Regions from separate parts of the Fictibacillus sp. B-59209 genome, predicted to be linked through region 3. Evidence: predicted binding sites of a transcription regulator. Region 3 holds the regulator's gene; each other region holds the start of a gene.
The links. The regulator LexA, encoded in region 3, represses DNA repair genes until DNA is damaged. The targets are predictions, from matches to a motif close to CGAACATATGTTCG.
Positions count from the first base shown of each region.

Region 1: P4361_RS01575 (DNA endonuclease) is a predicted target of LexA. The motif match lies at 2,071-2,084, and genes of this name have one in related genera.
Region 2: P4361_RS11445 (YolD-like family protein) is a predicted target of LexA. The motif match lies at 1,539-1,552, and genes of this name have one in related genera.

Region 1 covers NZ_JARMMC010000003.1:99,075-103,553, forward strand. Annotated here, with positions in the region: gene P4361_RS01570 (flagellin) at 1-735, shown strand, start outside; gene P4361_RS01575 (DNA endonuclease) at 1,122-1,982, opposite strand; gene P4361_RS01580 (hypothetical protein) at 2,574-3,770, shown strand; gene flaG (flagellar protein FlaG) at 3,885-4,220, shown strand; gene fliD (flagellar filament capping protein FliD) at 4,236-4,479, shown strand, end outside.
Region 2 covers NZ_JARMMC010000015.1:37-4,515, forward strand. Annotated here, with positions in the region: gene P4361_RS11435 (hypothetical protein) at 45-260, opposite strand; gene P4361_RS11440 (LytR family transcriptional regulator) at 350-1,291, opposite strand; gene P4361_RS11445 (YolD-like family protein) at 1,576-1,911, shown strand; gene P4361_RS11450 (S8 family serine peptidase) at 1,996-3,429, opposite strand; gene P4361_RS11455 (cell wall hydrolase) at 3,616-4,233, opposite strand; gene P4361_RS11460 (D-glycerate dehydrogenase) at 4,416-4,479, opposite strand, start outside.
Region 3 covers NZ_JARMMC010000018.1:82,635-87,113, reverse strand. Annotated here, with positions in the region: gene P4361_RS13325 (assimilatory sulfite reductase (NADPH) flavoprotein subunit) at 1-321, shown strand, start outside; gene cysI (assimilatory sulfite reductase (NADPH) hemoprotein subunit) at 348-2,066, shown strand; gene lexA (transcriptional repressor LexA) at 2,132-2,752, opposite strand; gene yneA (cell division suppressor protein YneA) at 2,908-3,186, shown strand; gene P4361_RS13305 (YneB family resolvase-like protein) at 3,194-3,850, shown strand; gene P4361_RS13300 (DUF896 domain-containing protein) at 3,895-4,134, shown strand; gene P4361_RS13295 (iron-sulfur cluster biosynthesis family protein) at 4,241-4,479, shown strand, end outside.

The DNA.
Region 1 (4,479 bases), on a different contig from region 3:
ACAATTGCTAGTGGTGACGATTTATCGGCAGTTATTGGAAAAATAAATGCTGCAGCAGGTTCCACAATTGCTTCTGATGATGGAACTGGAAAGTTAAAGTTAACATCAACAACAACAGGGACATCTTCTTCTATTAATATTGATGGAACTTCAACAGCAGGAACTTTAACGTATCTTGGTTTATCAGGTGGTAATAACTCAGGTTCAGCAACAGGAGGAACAGTAAAAGATGGAGCAGCTTCTCTTCAAATTGGTGCTAACCAATCACAACAATTTACTGTAACTATTAATGATATGCGAGCTGCAGCTTTAGGAATAGCTGGTACAGCTTCAGGAAGCGCTGTAGGAGTTGATACAGGGGTAGTAGGTGCTACATTTACTGCCTCAGGTTCAGCAAATGATTTAACTGATTATACAAATTCTACAGAACATGGTTTAGATGTTTCTGATGCTACAAAGGCTTCAGCTGCAACAAAAGTACTTGATCAAGCAATTAAAACAGTGTCTGCAGAACGTTCAAAACTTGGTGCTTACCAAAATCGCTTAGAACACACTATTAACAACTTGAATACTTCTAGCGAAAATTTAACAGCTGCTGAGTCTCGTGTAAGGGATGTTGACATGGCAAAAGAAATGATGAACCAAACAAAGAACTCTATTCTTTCTCAAGCAGCACAAGCAATGCTGGCTCAATCGAATCAAATGCCTCAAGGTGTTTTACAACTCTTGAAGTAATGATTAGAAGGGCGTCTAGTTTGGTAACGAGCTAGATCATTACTGGGTGAATTGCTGGAACTTCCTAAAGCTTTCTCAACCACAGCGTAACTGGAAACAGTAGGCGTGACGGTTTGAAAATGAGAAGGATGAACAATGGATAATCAGCAGCCAAGCTCCTGTCTCGAAAGAGTGGAGAAGGTTCAACGACTAGAATGTACTGTCTAAGGCTAACGCTATGACAATGAGATTCGTAGGGTGAGAAATCATTCGAAGTGCCCAGCCCCTTATATGTTAAGGGTGAAGATATAGTCTATTCTGTAGCTGAAAAGCACAGCGGCAAAGCAAGCCAACCAACAACCACAAGGAGTTCTTCAACTTCTTCGTTAATCTTATTGATGGTCATCTCACAGGAGGTGGCCATTTTTTCTTAATTCACTGAGCTTATAAACTACTGACCAATAAGATCTTCCTATCGCATCCGCAATAAATTGATCGGTTTTCTTTTGTTGTTTAAGAGTGATCATCCTCTCCACCTCAATGTTGGAGTAATTTTTGTTTCTATATGAACAGGATGCCACAATTACATATTCAGGGTCTATTATCTTGTATTTGTTCTTCTCTAAGGAAAACCTGTACTCCCAGTCTGTCTTATATCGCATAGATTCACAGGTTTTTGTAACAGGACTGATTGTACTTAGAAAATTCAAGGTATCATCTATTTTAGAACTTTTAAGAATGTATCCTAAACCATCTTTTCTTTTACTCAGTCGAAGATTTAAATTTAACTGGTCATATAATATATTGCTGAAACGCACTAATTCCTGATAGCTGTAGCATTGTAAATAAAGAGCAATATGAGGAGACAAGCATACGCTTTTTTGTTTAGTATTTATTCGTTTTGATAAACATAGTGAACCATCATCCATATATAAAACAGCAAGAATTGTCAAAAGATCACAATATGGAAAGAGCTCAAAAGGAATTTGTTTTTTACCGGCATTATTATAAAAGTAGGGATAGAGTTCAGTAAAAAGCTGTAACGAACGTGAACGAAGAGTATGGGTTTTAATCGTTATATAAAACAGCTGAGGAACGGCGTGCTGTTTCCATTCTCTATACTTTAGTTGTGCAACGCCGAAATGCTCTCTGTAACTATGATTTTTTCTTCTAGAGTTTTTATAGATTTTCGTAATTTCCCCATCTCCCAGAATACTTCCGACTATTAAACTCCGTGTATACATATCCAACTTTAGAAATTGGTTCATACAACCACCTCTACTAAATTCATACTGGTTTCTTATATAATAAAAGGGAAACTGGTCGAGTAACATAAAGAGCAAATTATGCTAAGTTAAAACTTTTGTTTGTCGGAATTTTGTTGTCAGGCTGTTCTGCTGACAAAAAAAGTGAGACGGTAAAAAGTAAGCCTGTTTCAGCATTTGAGGAAGAGAAGAAAGAGAAGCTCGGCAAGGATACCAATGTGACTGGAGAAAATGCTAAGCCACAAAGAGCAAAGGTGGATTGGCTGAAAAGGACTATTGAACCGTTGCTGAAGTTGTAAAGAATGATAGCAAGCATTAGAAAATTCGGGGATTGACGCAAAACCTTTTGTACCAAAAATATGGAAAAGATGTTAGAAGAAATGATAGGGAGTATAGCTACCACCAGTATACAATAAACCATTTTAAAAGAGAGCTAAAAATAGCTTTCTTTTTTATTTTTTTGCTAAATTTTGGAGTTTTTGTACCGATAAAAATACTAGGTCTATTTTCTTAGATGGTTTGTTAAACAAAGTGCATTAATATTGTACTTAATATTACAAGCCATCAAAATATTTAAGAAGGAGTTAATTACATATGGGTACCAAACAAAATAAAAGGTTATTAGCAAGTGCATTAGTTGCAGGAAGTATCGTATTTCCTGCATTGCAATCTCCTGTTCATGCAGAAGGACCATCCTACATTGAAGTGGAAAATAATGTAGGAACAAATGATACAGTAACTTTTAAAAATACAAAGGCAAAAGATACTGTAAAAGTCTATAATGCGGATGGAAGCATTTTGTTAGGAAAAGGTGTTTCATCTTCAAAAGGTGGAGACTTAACGATTAAATTAAAGGATCAGTTTACTGAGCCCACTATTCAAGTGACCTTAACCAATTACAACAAGAAAGAAAGTGAAATGGTTGAAGTTGAAGTACCGGATGAAACAATAACCGATGCATTATCTTCAGATGACTTAGCTGTTAATAATAACGTCGGTACTTCAGATACTGTATCGGTCAAGGAAGTCAAAGCGAAGGATACAGTAAAAGTGTATAATGCCTCTGGTGAAACCTTACTTGGATCAGCAAAGGCAACAAAAACCGGATCGTTAACGGTTAAACTAAAGTCCCAGTTAACAGAAGGTTATGTACAAGTCAGTTTGAGTACATACAACAGTCTTGAAAGTGAAAAAACGGATGTAGAAGTACCAGACGAAATGATAACCGATGCTTTATTACCGGCTAATATTGTTGTTAATAACAATACAGGGGCGCCAGATACAGTTGCCGTTAATAACCTTTTTGCCAAAGATATTGTGAAAGTATATGATGCATCGGGTGAAAATCTGTTGGGGACAGCAAAAGCCACAAAAAATGGGGGTGTAATTGTTAAGCTTAAGGCTCCTTTAGCTGAGGATACCATTCAGCTGAGTGTCACTAGCTTTGGTAAGCTTGAAAGTGAAAAAGTTGAGGCTTCAGTATCAGGCGATTTTATATCTCAAATGGTACCTACAGACATGGTTATTGTAAACAATAACGTAAATGTTGCAGATACTGTACTTGTTCAGGGAGTTGCAGCAAAAGATGTTATAAAAGTATACGACGCTTCCGGTGAAATCATGCTTGGTACAGCAAAGGCATCAAAAGCTGGCGATGTAATTGTAAAATTAAAAACACAGTTAGCGGAAGACACAATTCAAGTGACGTTGACAAGCTATTACAGCTTAGAGAGTGAGCAGGTCGAAGTTGAAGTACCAGAAGAAGAAACAACAGAACTTCCATTAAACTAATCTCAAAAAGAATCCTAGCAAATGCTAGGGTTCTTTTTTGATTTCATCTTGATTTTTAGAGATGTTTACCGATAAAACTAGTAGATCAATTTTTTCATTTCAGGAGAGATTATTGTGGAATTAACTCGTATCACTTCATCTGTAGCTCCAAATACACAAATAGATCCAGCAGAAAAAGTCAGTGAATTCCCAACGGACAGGCAATCAAAAAGTGAAAGCTCACCGAACCCAAAAGAATTGAAGGAAATGGTGAAAGGAATCAATGATTTGTTAATTCCGGCTCACACTTCCTCCAAGTTTGTGCTTCATGAAAAATTACATGATTATTACGTTCAAATTATTGATGATAAAACACAGGAAGTGATCAAAGAGCTTCCTTCCAAAAAGTTTCTGGACATGTATGCTTCCATGCTAGATTTTGTAGGATTGTTTATTGATAAAAAAATTTAATGAGAGGTGATGTGAATGAGTACATTGCGCATTAGCGGACTTGCCAGTGGGATGGATGTAGATTCCATGGTCAAGGAGATGATGAAAGCTCAGCGGGTGCCGATGGATAAGCTGAATCAGAAAAAGCAAATACTGGAGTGGCAAAGAGATGACTACCGTTCGATGAATACCTTGCTATCCGGTTTGAAGGATTTGTCTTTTTCTATGAAGTTAACCTCTTCTTACCGTTCAAGAACGGTTACTTCTTCAGATGAAAGCC
Region 2 (4,479 bases), on a different contig from region 3:
TTCCCAAAGCAACAATCTTTTAGAAAAGAGCCTTAGGGAAAGACCTATTCCGAAATACCTAGATCACGATACAGTTTCTCAAACAGCTCAACAGGAATGGAAAAGCAAGTCGTTTTTTCGTTTCGCCAGTACGTCGTCAAAACCACTTGATTGCCTTTGTGTTCAGCTTCAAATAAGGCATTTTCTTCTTTATCCCGGACTTCAATGTAGCTGGTTCCGTTTCGTTTTTCTTTTTGTTTGTAGTCATAGTTTAAATGCATGAGAGGCACCCCTTTTGTAAAATATTTCTATATAAATAGTTTAGCATAAAAAAAGCAGCGACCCTCCTGCAAGGATCACTGCTGTCATCTTAAAGTTCGAGCTGTTCTTTTAACGTGGTTTGAATCTTGGTTTTCTCGTCTTCCGGCACGATGAGGTAGTAAATGCCGCCGATTCGCTGGCCTTGGCCTTTAATCTCGATGTTTTCTACATTTTTACGTGCGCCTTTATACTTCGATTGAATGTCTTTCATTTCGTCAAACTTCATGTTTGTCTTTACATTAGTGCCGACTACGTCCAGAATGTCGCCCATCTTTGTAACCGAAGAAATTTGTGCTCCTTCGTTTATGATTGCGCTGATCACCTGGCGCTGGCGTTCGTTACGGCCAAAGTCACCCTGTGGATCCTGTTTTCTCATACGGGTATAAGCAAGCGCTTCTTTTCCGGACAGCTTCAGCTCGCCTTTAGGGAACGAGTAGCCATCGTAATTAAACGCCAGACGTTCGTTATCTACAGTGACGCCTCCAAGGGCATCCACGATTCCTTTGAAGCTTTCCATGTTTACTTTTACGAAATAATCGACGGGCACGTCCAGGAAGTTTTCAACGGTCTTGATCGCCATTTTTGTTCCGCCAAATGCATACGCATGGTTGATTTTATCTTCTCGGCCTTTTCCAACGATTTCTGTGCGCGTATCACGCGGGATGCTGGTCATTACCATTTTGTTTGTATTCGGGTTAACGGTGACAAGAATTAGCGTATCGGATCGGCCGCGGTCACCTTGCCGCTCATCGACACCCAAAATCAAGATAGAAAGCGGGTCGCCTTTAGAGGGAGTAAGCTCTTTCTTTCGTTTAGAGGAACCGTCCCATGTAGAGTTGTCGTGCATTTTGTTGGCCGTATTTTTCACCGAGCCATAAACATAGTAGAAACCGCCTGCTCCAATGAGCAAGAGAACTCCAAGTATAATCAGTGTAACTTTTAAGCTCGTGCGTTTTTTCTTGCGCTGCTGTTTTGCTGAACGTCTGTCCATTTCATCAACCTCTTCTTTAAAATTAAAAACGACTGTATACAATTTTTGGAATATAATAGTTTAAAAGTTGCAATATCTTTTATAATATAACAGAAAATGACAGGTTTGTTTAAAAATATTTCAAAATTTACACATTCCTCAGGATTGGTTGGAGCCTAAGGTTGGGCACTTCATTAGGCTGGTTGCCTTCAATTTACAAGTTTCCGCAAATGACATGCATTATTTGTCATTTATTTTCAGTATAAACCGAACATATATTCGCATATAATAAGGTGAGGAAGGTGATGAATATGCTTCGGGACCGCGGAAAGATGAAATGGCAAGGGATGTTTATGCCTGAGCATGTGAAGGGTTTAAGGGAGTTTGACTGGGATCATAAAAAGAAGACAAAACCGGAACTGGATGAACAGCAATACGAGCTGATGGAAGAGACGATCTGTGAAGCGATGGCTGAAGATTTGGATCTGTGTATGACCATTTTTGAAAAAGGGGACTTTCATTTATTGATCGGGAAGGTCCATTATGTAGATTCCTATAAAAAAGAGCTGCGCATCGTAGATTTCCACCATGAGGTCCATCGAGTGAAGATGTCTGATCTGGTGGATGTGAAAATAAAATAAGGAGGAGTAAAATTGGTGCCATAAATTTGGTGCCAGGCACCGCTCTTTGACATATGTCAAAAGCGGGTGCCTGGCACCAATTTTTTATTTCGTTAATGCATTATAGATGTTGGCTTCTCCAGACCCGAATAGCGGATCTTGTCCCACTTTTCCGAGATCGACAGCTGTCTGGCGCAGCTTGGCCTGAACTTGTGCTGGCGAATATTCAGGATGCTGTGATTTGATGACCGCTGCGATACCGGCTACTTTCGGTGCAGCCATGGAAGTACCGTGAAGAAGGGCATAACCTTTTAAGTTTCCTGTTACATAGGGTGCCAGGTAGGTTGGCCAGGTTGAGAACGCGCGGTACTTAAAGTCACGCTTATCAAGATAATTTCCTTTTGGATTTTGGCGGTATAGGGCATCGTATGTCGGGCCGTTGTCGCCGCCAGGAGCAGCTACATCAATCACGCTTCCGTAGTTGGAATAGAACGCAATTTTATCCTTAGACCACTCATTGGAAGAGGATACCGTAACGACTCCAGGAACCTGGGCAGGTGCTACACGGGAAGGTCCTTTAATATCCAATCCGTACGTTTCCTTCCAGTAAGCTTGCATGTCATGGATATCGTTCAAGTTGCGGGAGTCATTGCCGGCAGAAACGACTACCGTCACACCTTTTTGCGTAGCGTACTGCATGGCACGGTGATAAGCCACCATGGAAGCGGAATCGCCTTTGTCGCCAAGATTGTTTGCCATCCAGCGCCATCCGCCAAGGCTCATGTTGATGACCTCAACTCCATCGTTCGCTGCAGACACGATCGCATCGGTAATCCATGATTGCTGGGCACCGCCTGTAGCACCGAAAACCCGGTACGAACGTACGGTTAAGTTCGGGCCAACGCCGTATACTTTACCGTTACCAGCAATGGAACCGGCTACGTGTGTTCCATGGCCGTTTTGGTCCCGGGCATCTTTCGTGCCAGGTACAAAGGTTTTACTGCCTGCAAGATCTGCATTTTCTTTTAAATCAGGGTGATTGAAGTCCATTCCGGTGTCGATGATCCCGACGACCGTGTTATGGTTTCCTTTGTTGATGTTATAGGATTTAAAATCGTTCGTGATCTTCTTTATATCCCACTGGAGATCATGGTAGTTTTGGCTAGGATCGTTCCAGTTGGGCTGCGGAATGGATGTAATGGGTTGTCCGTCAGCTGGATTTGGATCGTCTTCCAAATAAACTTCCAATTCTTTGTCCGCGGCTTGTACATTTGAATCTGCCTTCACTTTGGCAAGAAAATCAGGGGAGGATGATTTGGCTTCTACAACACCAATTTCCTCAACGACACGTTCCACAGAACCGCCGGCTTGTTCAATTTTTGCAGAAAGGTTGGAAGGGACGTTGTTGCCTTTATACGTTAGAAGATAATGCACCTGTGAGGCTGATTCCTCAGCGCTGGCAGGCTGGGAAACAAGTCCCGAAAACAGTGAGAATGACAGGGCTGAGCACATTGAAAGTACAGCAAGCTTTTTCTTCAAATTTCTATCCCCTTTTCATCAATATTAGACTGCAGTTAATATTTATCAAAAAACATCAGAAAATTGTGTCGAATTACTTTGTAATAAAAAATTTTATTTTCGACAATACGAAAAGTGGGGTTACAAAATTGGTGCCAGGCACCGCTCTTTGACATATGTCAAAAGCGGGTGCCTGGCACCAAAATATTATTTAGCAAATATATGATTGCCGATTCGGGTAACGCTTGGGCGTGAAAAGATCCAGTTGTTCGATGCAAGGTGAGGATTGTAATAGAAAATAGAACCGTGTGTAGGGTCCCAGCCTTTCATGGCATCAATGGCAGCACGATAGGCGGAAGAGTTAGGAGAGATATTATACTGTCCATCATGGACGGCAGTGAAAGCGTTGGTCTGGTAGACGACATTAAACGTATCTTTTGGAAAACGTGAATCTTCAAGGCGGTTTAGGATGACCGCAGCTACGGCGACTTTCCCGAGGTAGGATTCCCCGCGCGCTTCTCCGTTGACTACCCTTGCCATAATTTCGACATCGTTTAACTTACCGAATGTGCGCGGGCCGGCAACTCCGTCAGGAACAATGCCAGTGGCCAGCTGAAAATTAGCAACAGCATACTTTGTGAGAGGTCCATAATAGCCGGTAACAGGACCATGAAAGTAGCCTGCATTCTTCATGCGGCTCTGCAGGGTCTTAACCTCATTGCCTGTACTTCCCTTACCCAGCGTTTGTGCGTACGATAAACTTGGTGTTGCGGCTAGCGTGAATACCATAACAATCAGAATCAGCATTTTTTTTACCATTTTCATCAAAACACATCACCTCTCGCTATTTTTTGCACTACCATTTTACAGTAACAAACAAATAGGAAAATATTATCCATCAATGGGTTTATTTTATAGTAAGCAAGAAGTATGCTTTTTAAAAAATTGGTGCCAGGCACCACAAATTACACAAGTGTGTAATTGAGGTGCCTGGCACCGTTTACCGTTTACAGCATGATGCCGCTTTTTAGTTCCTGGACAATATTTGGGGGCTCGTTTCCGGTAACTGCA
Region 3 (4,479 bases):
AGTGATTTCCTATACCAGACAGAATGGCAAAAGTGGCTGGAGAATGGTGTTCTGACAAAAATGGATGTGGCGTTTTCCCGCGACACCGAGGAAAAAGTATATGTACAGCATCGTCTGCTTGAACACAGTAAAGAACTCTTCCATTGGTTAGAAGAAGGTGCTGTTTTATATATATGCGGCGATGAGAAAAACATGGCCCATGATGTTCATCAAACACTGATCGGAATCATTGAAAATGAAGGCAGCATGACCTATGAACAAGCGGAAGAGTATGTGGCCCGCATGCAGCAGGAAAAACGTTATCAGCGTGACGTGTATTGACCGGCAACAGAAAGGAGTTTAAAGAGATGTCAAACCCATTATTAAAAGCACCGGAAGGCAAACCGAGTGATGTGGAACGTATAAAAGAAGAGAGTAATTATTTACGGGGTACGCTGAAGGAAGTGATGCTTGACCGGATCAGTGCAGGTATCCCGGATGATGATAACCGCCTCATGAAGCATCATGGCAGCTATTTGCAGGACGACAGAGACCTTCGTACAGAGCGGCAGAAACAAAAGCTTGAACCAGCTTATCAGTTCATGCTCCGCGTAAGATTGCCAGGGGGAGTGGTGACGCCTTCTCAATGGCTGGTTTTGGATCAGCTGGGCAACCAGTATGGTAATGGAACATTAAAATTAACCACACGCCAGACGTTTCAAATGCACGGCATTTTAAAATGGAACATGAAAAGTACCATTCAGGAGATCCATGCATCAATGCTCGATACGATTGCAGCTTGCGGTGATGTAAACCGTAATGTGATGTGCATCTCCAATCCTTATCAATCAGAAGTTCATTCTGATGTGTATGAATGGTCCAAAAAACTCAGTGACTATCTCTTGCCAAGAACGAGAGCGTACCACGAGGTTTGGCTGGATGAGGAAAAAGTAGCAGGCACTCCAGAAACAGAAGAAGTTGAACCGATGTACGGACCGCTTTACTTGCCGCGTAAATTTAAAATCGGCATTGCAGTTCCACCTTCCAATGACATTGATGTCTTTTCACAGGACCTCGGTTTAATCGCCGTAGTAGAAGATGGGAAGCTAATTGGATTTAATGTGTCCATTGGTGGAGGCATGGGAATGTCACATGGAGATAAAGCAACCTATCCGCAGCTGTCAAAAGTGATTGGTTTTTGCATACCGGACCAGATTCTTGAAGTGGCTGAAAAAGTCATTACCATTCAGAGAGATTATGGAAACCGTTCACAGCGTAAGAACGCCCGCTTTAAATATACAGTCGACCGGTTAGGTCTTCAAACCGTTAAAGAAGAGCTGGAAAACCGTTTAGGCTGGAGTCTGGATGAAGCGAAAGACTTTTCTTTTGAAGATAATGGAGACCGGTATGGCTGGGTACAGGGTGTGCAGGAGAATTGGCATTTTACTCTGTTTGTTGAAGGCGGCCGTATCGCGGATCTTGAGAACTACAAGCTGATGACCGGTTTAAGGGAAATCGCAAAGGTCCATACAGGGGAATTCCGTTTGACCGCCAACCAGAACCTTATAATTGCCAATATTACGAGAGAGAAGAAACAAGAGATTACAGAGTTGTTGGAACAGTATGGAATGCTCGACAGCCAAAAAGTTTCTGCGATCCGGCAGAATTCCATGGCTTGTGTGGCCCTTCCTACTTGCGGTCTAGCCATGGCGGAGGCAGAACGCTATCTTCCGGTGCTAATGAACAAGATCGATAACATAGCTGAAGAAAACGGCTTGAGAAACGAAGAGATTACCGTTCGGATGACGGGTTGCCCCAATGGATGTGCCCGCCATGCCCTAGGTGAAATTGGGTTTATCGGTAAAGCGCCAGGAAAATATAACATGTATTTGGGTGCAGCGTTTGACGGCAGCCGATTAAGCAAAATGTATCGTGAAAACATAGGGGAGGAAGAGATTTTAAAAGAATTGAAGATGCTGTTCCCTAGATTTGCGAAAGAACGCGAAGAAGGCGAGCACTTTGGAGACTTTGTGATTCGTGCGGGCATTATAGAAGCAACGACGGACGGTACAAACTTTCATAATTAATATTATCCTTATAACTAAAACAGCGACCCAGCCATGTTTGCGGGGTCGCTTTTTTTTGCTTTTCTTTATTGAAGTGTTCGATATACACCGATTACTTTACCAAGGATGGTCACGTTTTGCAGCAAAATTGGAGATAAAGCGGCGTTTTCCGGCTGCAGGCGAATGTGGTCTTTTTCTTTAAAAAAGCGTTTTACAGTCGCTTCATTTTCTTCTGTCATGGCCACAATGATGTCACCGTTTTCAGCTGTTGGCTGCTGCTTGACGACCACGAGGTCCCTGTCGTAGATGCCAGCTTCTATCATACTGTCTCCTTCTACAGTTAACATAAAAACATTATCGTCTCCTACAACGTGTTCTGGCAATGAAAAATATTCATCAACGTTTTCGATTGCTGTAATCGGTGAACCCGCGGTAACTTTACCGATGATCGGTACATTAACTGATCGCGTTCTGTTTATGATCTGATCTGATTCGAGGCCGAGCACTTCAATGGCCCTGGGTTTGGTAGGATCACGCCTGATCAGCCCCTTTTTCTCAAGCCTGGATAAATGGCCGTGTACGGTTGAGCTTGAAGCCAGTCCAACTGCTTCACCGATTTCCCTGACTGATGGTGGATAGCCTTTCGCGTTTACTTCTTCCTTAATAAAGTCCAGGATATCGATTTGTCTTCTGGATAATTTTGTCATGATTACACCTCATTCACTGAATACTCTTGAAAAAAGTATAGCATGCAGGAACAAGATATACAAACATAAGTTCGAAGAAAACCCTTGTAAAGAACAGGTGTTCCTATTATAATGAAAATTAATAAGAACACATATTCGCAAAGGGGAGATATACGATGAAGGGATTTTCACCGGTATTTATGCTATTATCTATTGTTGCAGCAGGTTTTATTATGTTCGCTTATCAGTCTCACGCAGAAGGATCCAGAGAATATATGGAGATTACCGTTAATAAAGGTGATTCACTTTGGGAGATCGCCGAAGAATATACGAAGGACAAAGGTTCAAATTGGGAATTTGTCAACTGGGTTGAAAAGAATAACGGAATACAGGCAGGAACCATTACCCCAGGACAGAAATTAACGATACCGATCAAGGCAGAAGAAGACAGGTGAGGCACAATTGAGATCGATCATTTATTGCAGAGTAAGCACCGAAAAGGAAGAGCAGACATCCTCTTTATCCCGGCAGGAAGATGAATTGAGACAGCTGGCAGCCAGCCATGGGTTCGGCATTGTCTCTGTCATAAAAGATAGAGAAAGCGGATACAGCCTGGAACGGGTTGGTTTGTTTGAGGTAATCGAGCGGGCCCAAAACGAAGAATTTGATGTTCTTCTTGTAACGGATGATACCCGCTTGGGCAGGGGGAACGCCAAGATCGTTCTTCTTCACGAACTACAGAAGAGGAACATTAAAGTTTATACCTACAGCAGCCAAGGGGAATACCATCTTTCCGAAGCGGAGTCTATGGTGCTTGAAATCGTTGCCGTTGTAGAGGAATATCAGCGCAAGCTACATAACTTAAAGATAAAAAGAGGAATGAGGAAGGCTGTTCAAAAAGGCTATAAACCACAAAAGAATTTAAAGAACATCCATCATGGAGGAAGAGACCGGAAAGTGCTTCCGGTTGATGAAATCATCCGGCTTAGAGGAATGGATCTTACGTTTGCAGAAATTGCCGTTACGCTAAGGGGTTTTGGATATGAAGCATCCAAAGCGACAGTTCACCGCAGGTATAAGGAGTATTTAGAAAGTGCTCCGACTGGAAACTCTACTTAATATTCGTTACGATAGGAATATCGAAGAAAAAGGAGAGGTGTTCCATGCTTACACCAGATAAACTGGAACGGATAAATTTTCTTGCCAAAAAATCTAAACAAGAAGGTTTGTCAACAGAAGAAGCCAAAGAACAAAAGCAATTAAGGGAAGAGTATCTGAAAAACGTCAGAACTTCTTTTCAAAATAGATTGCATTCATTGAAGATCATTGACCCGGAAGGCAATGATGTAACACCGGATAAGCTAAAAGAAAGTAAAAAAAGCCAGAACAATATGAAGCATTAAGGAAAAAGTCCTGATTTCAGTACAAAGAAATCAGGCTTTTTTGTTGTTGCAAAATTCAGAATTTCGTATATACTGTTATATAACAACTGTGAAAGGGGAGAACACCTTGGCCTTTTCAATAACGGATTCTGTGGTCAGACTGTATAGTGAGATCGATCTTAATGAAGGTGAGGCACTCCGGTTATATGCGCGATATGCCGGCAGTGCAAGCAACGGCGGATACTCATTAGGCGTCATCCCAGCTCAGCCGGCAGACGGTGATGATATTCAGGAAATAAGCGGATTGAAATTTTGTATTAAACCGGATGACCGCTGGCTCGTAGATGATATGAAACTGGACTATGA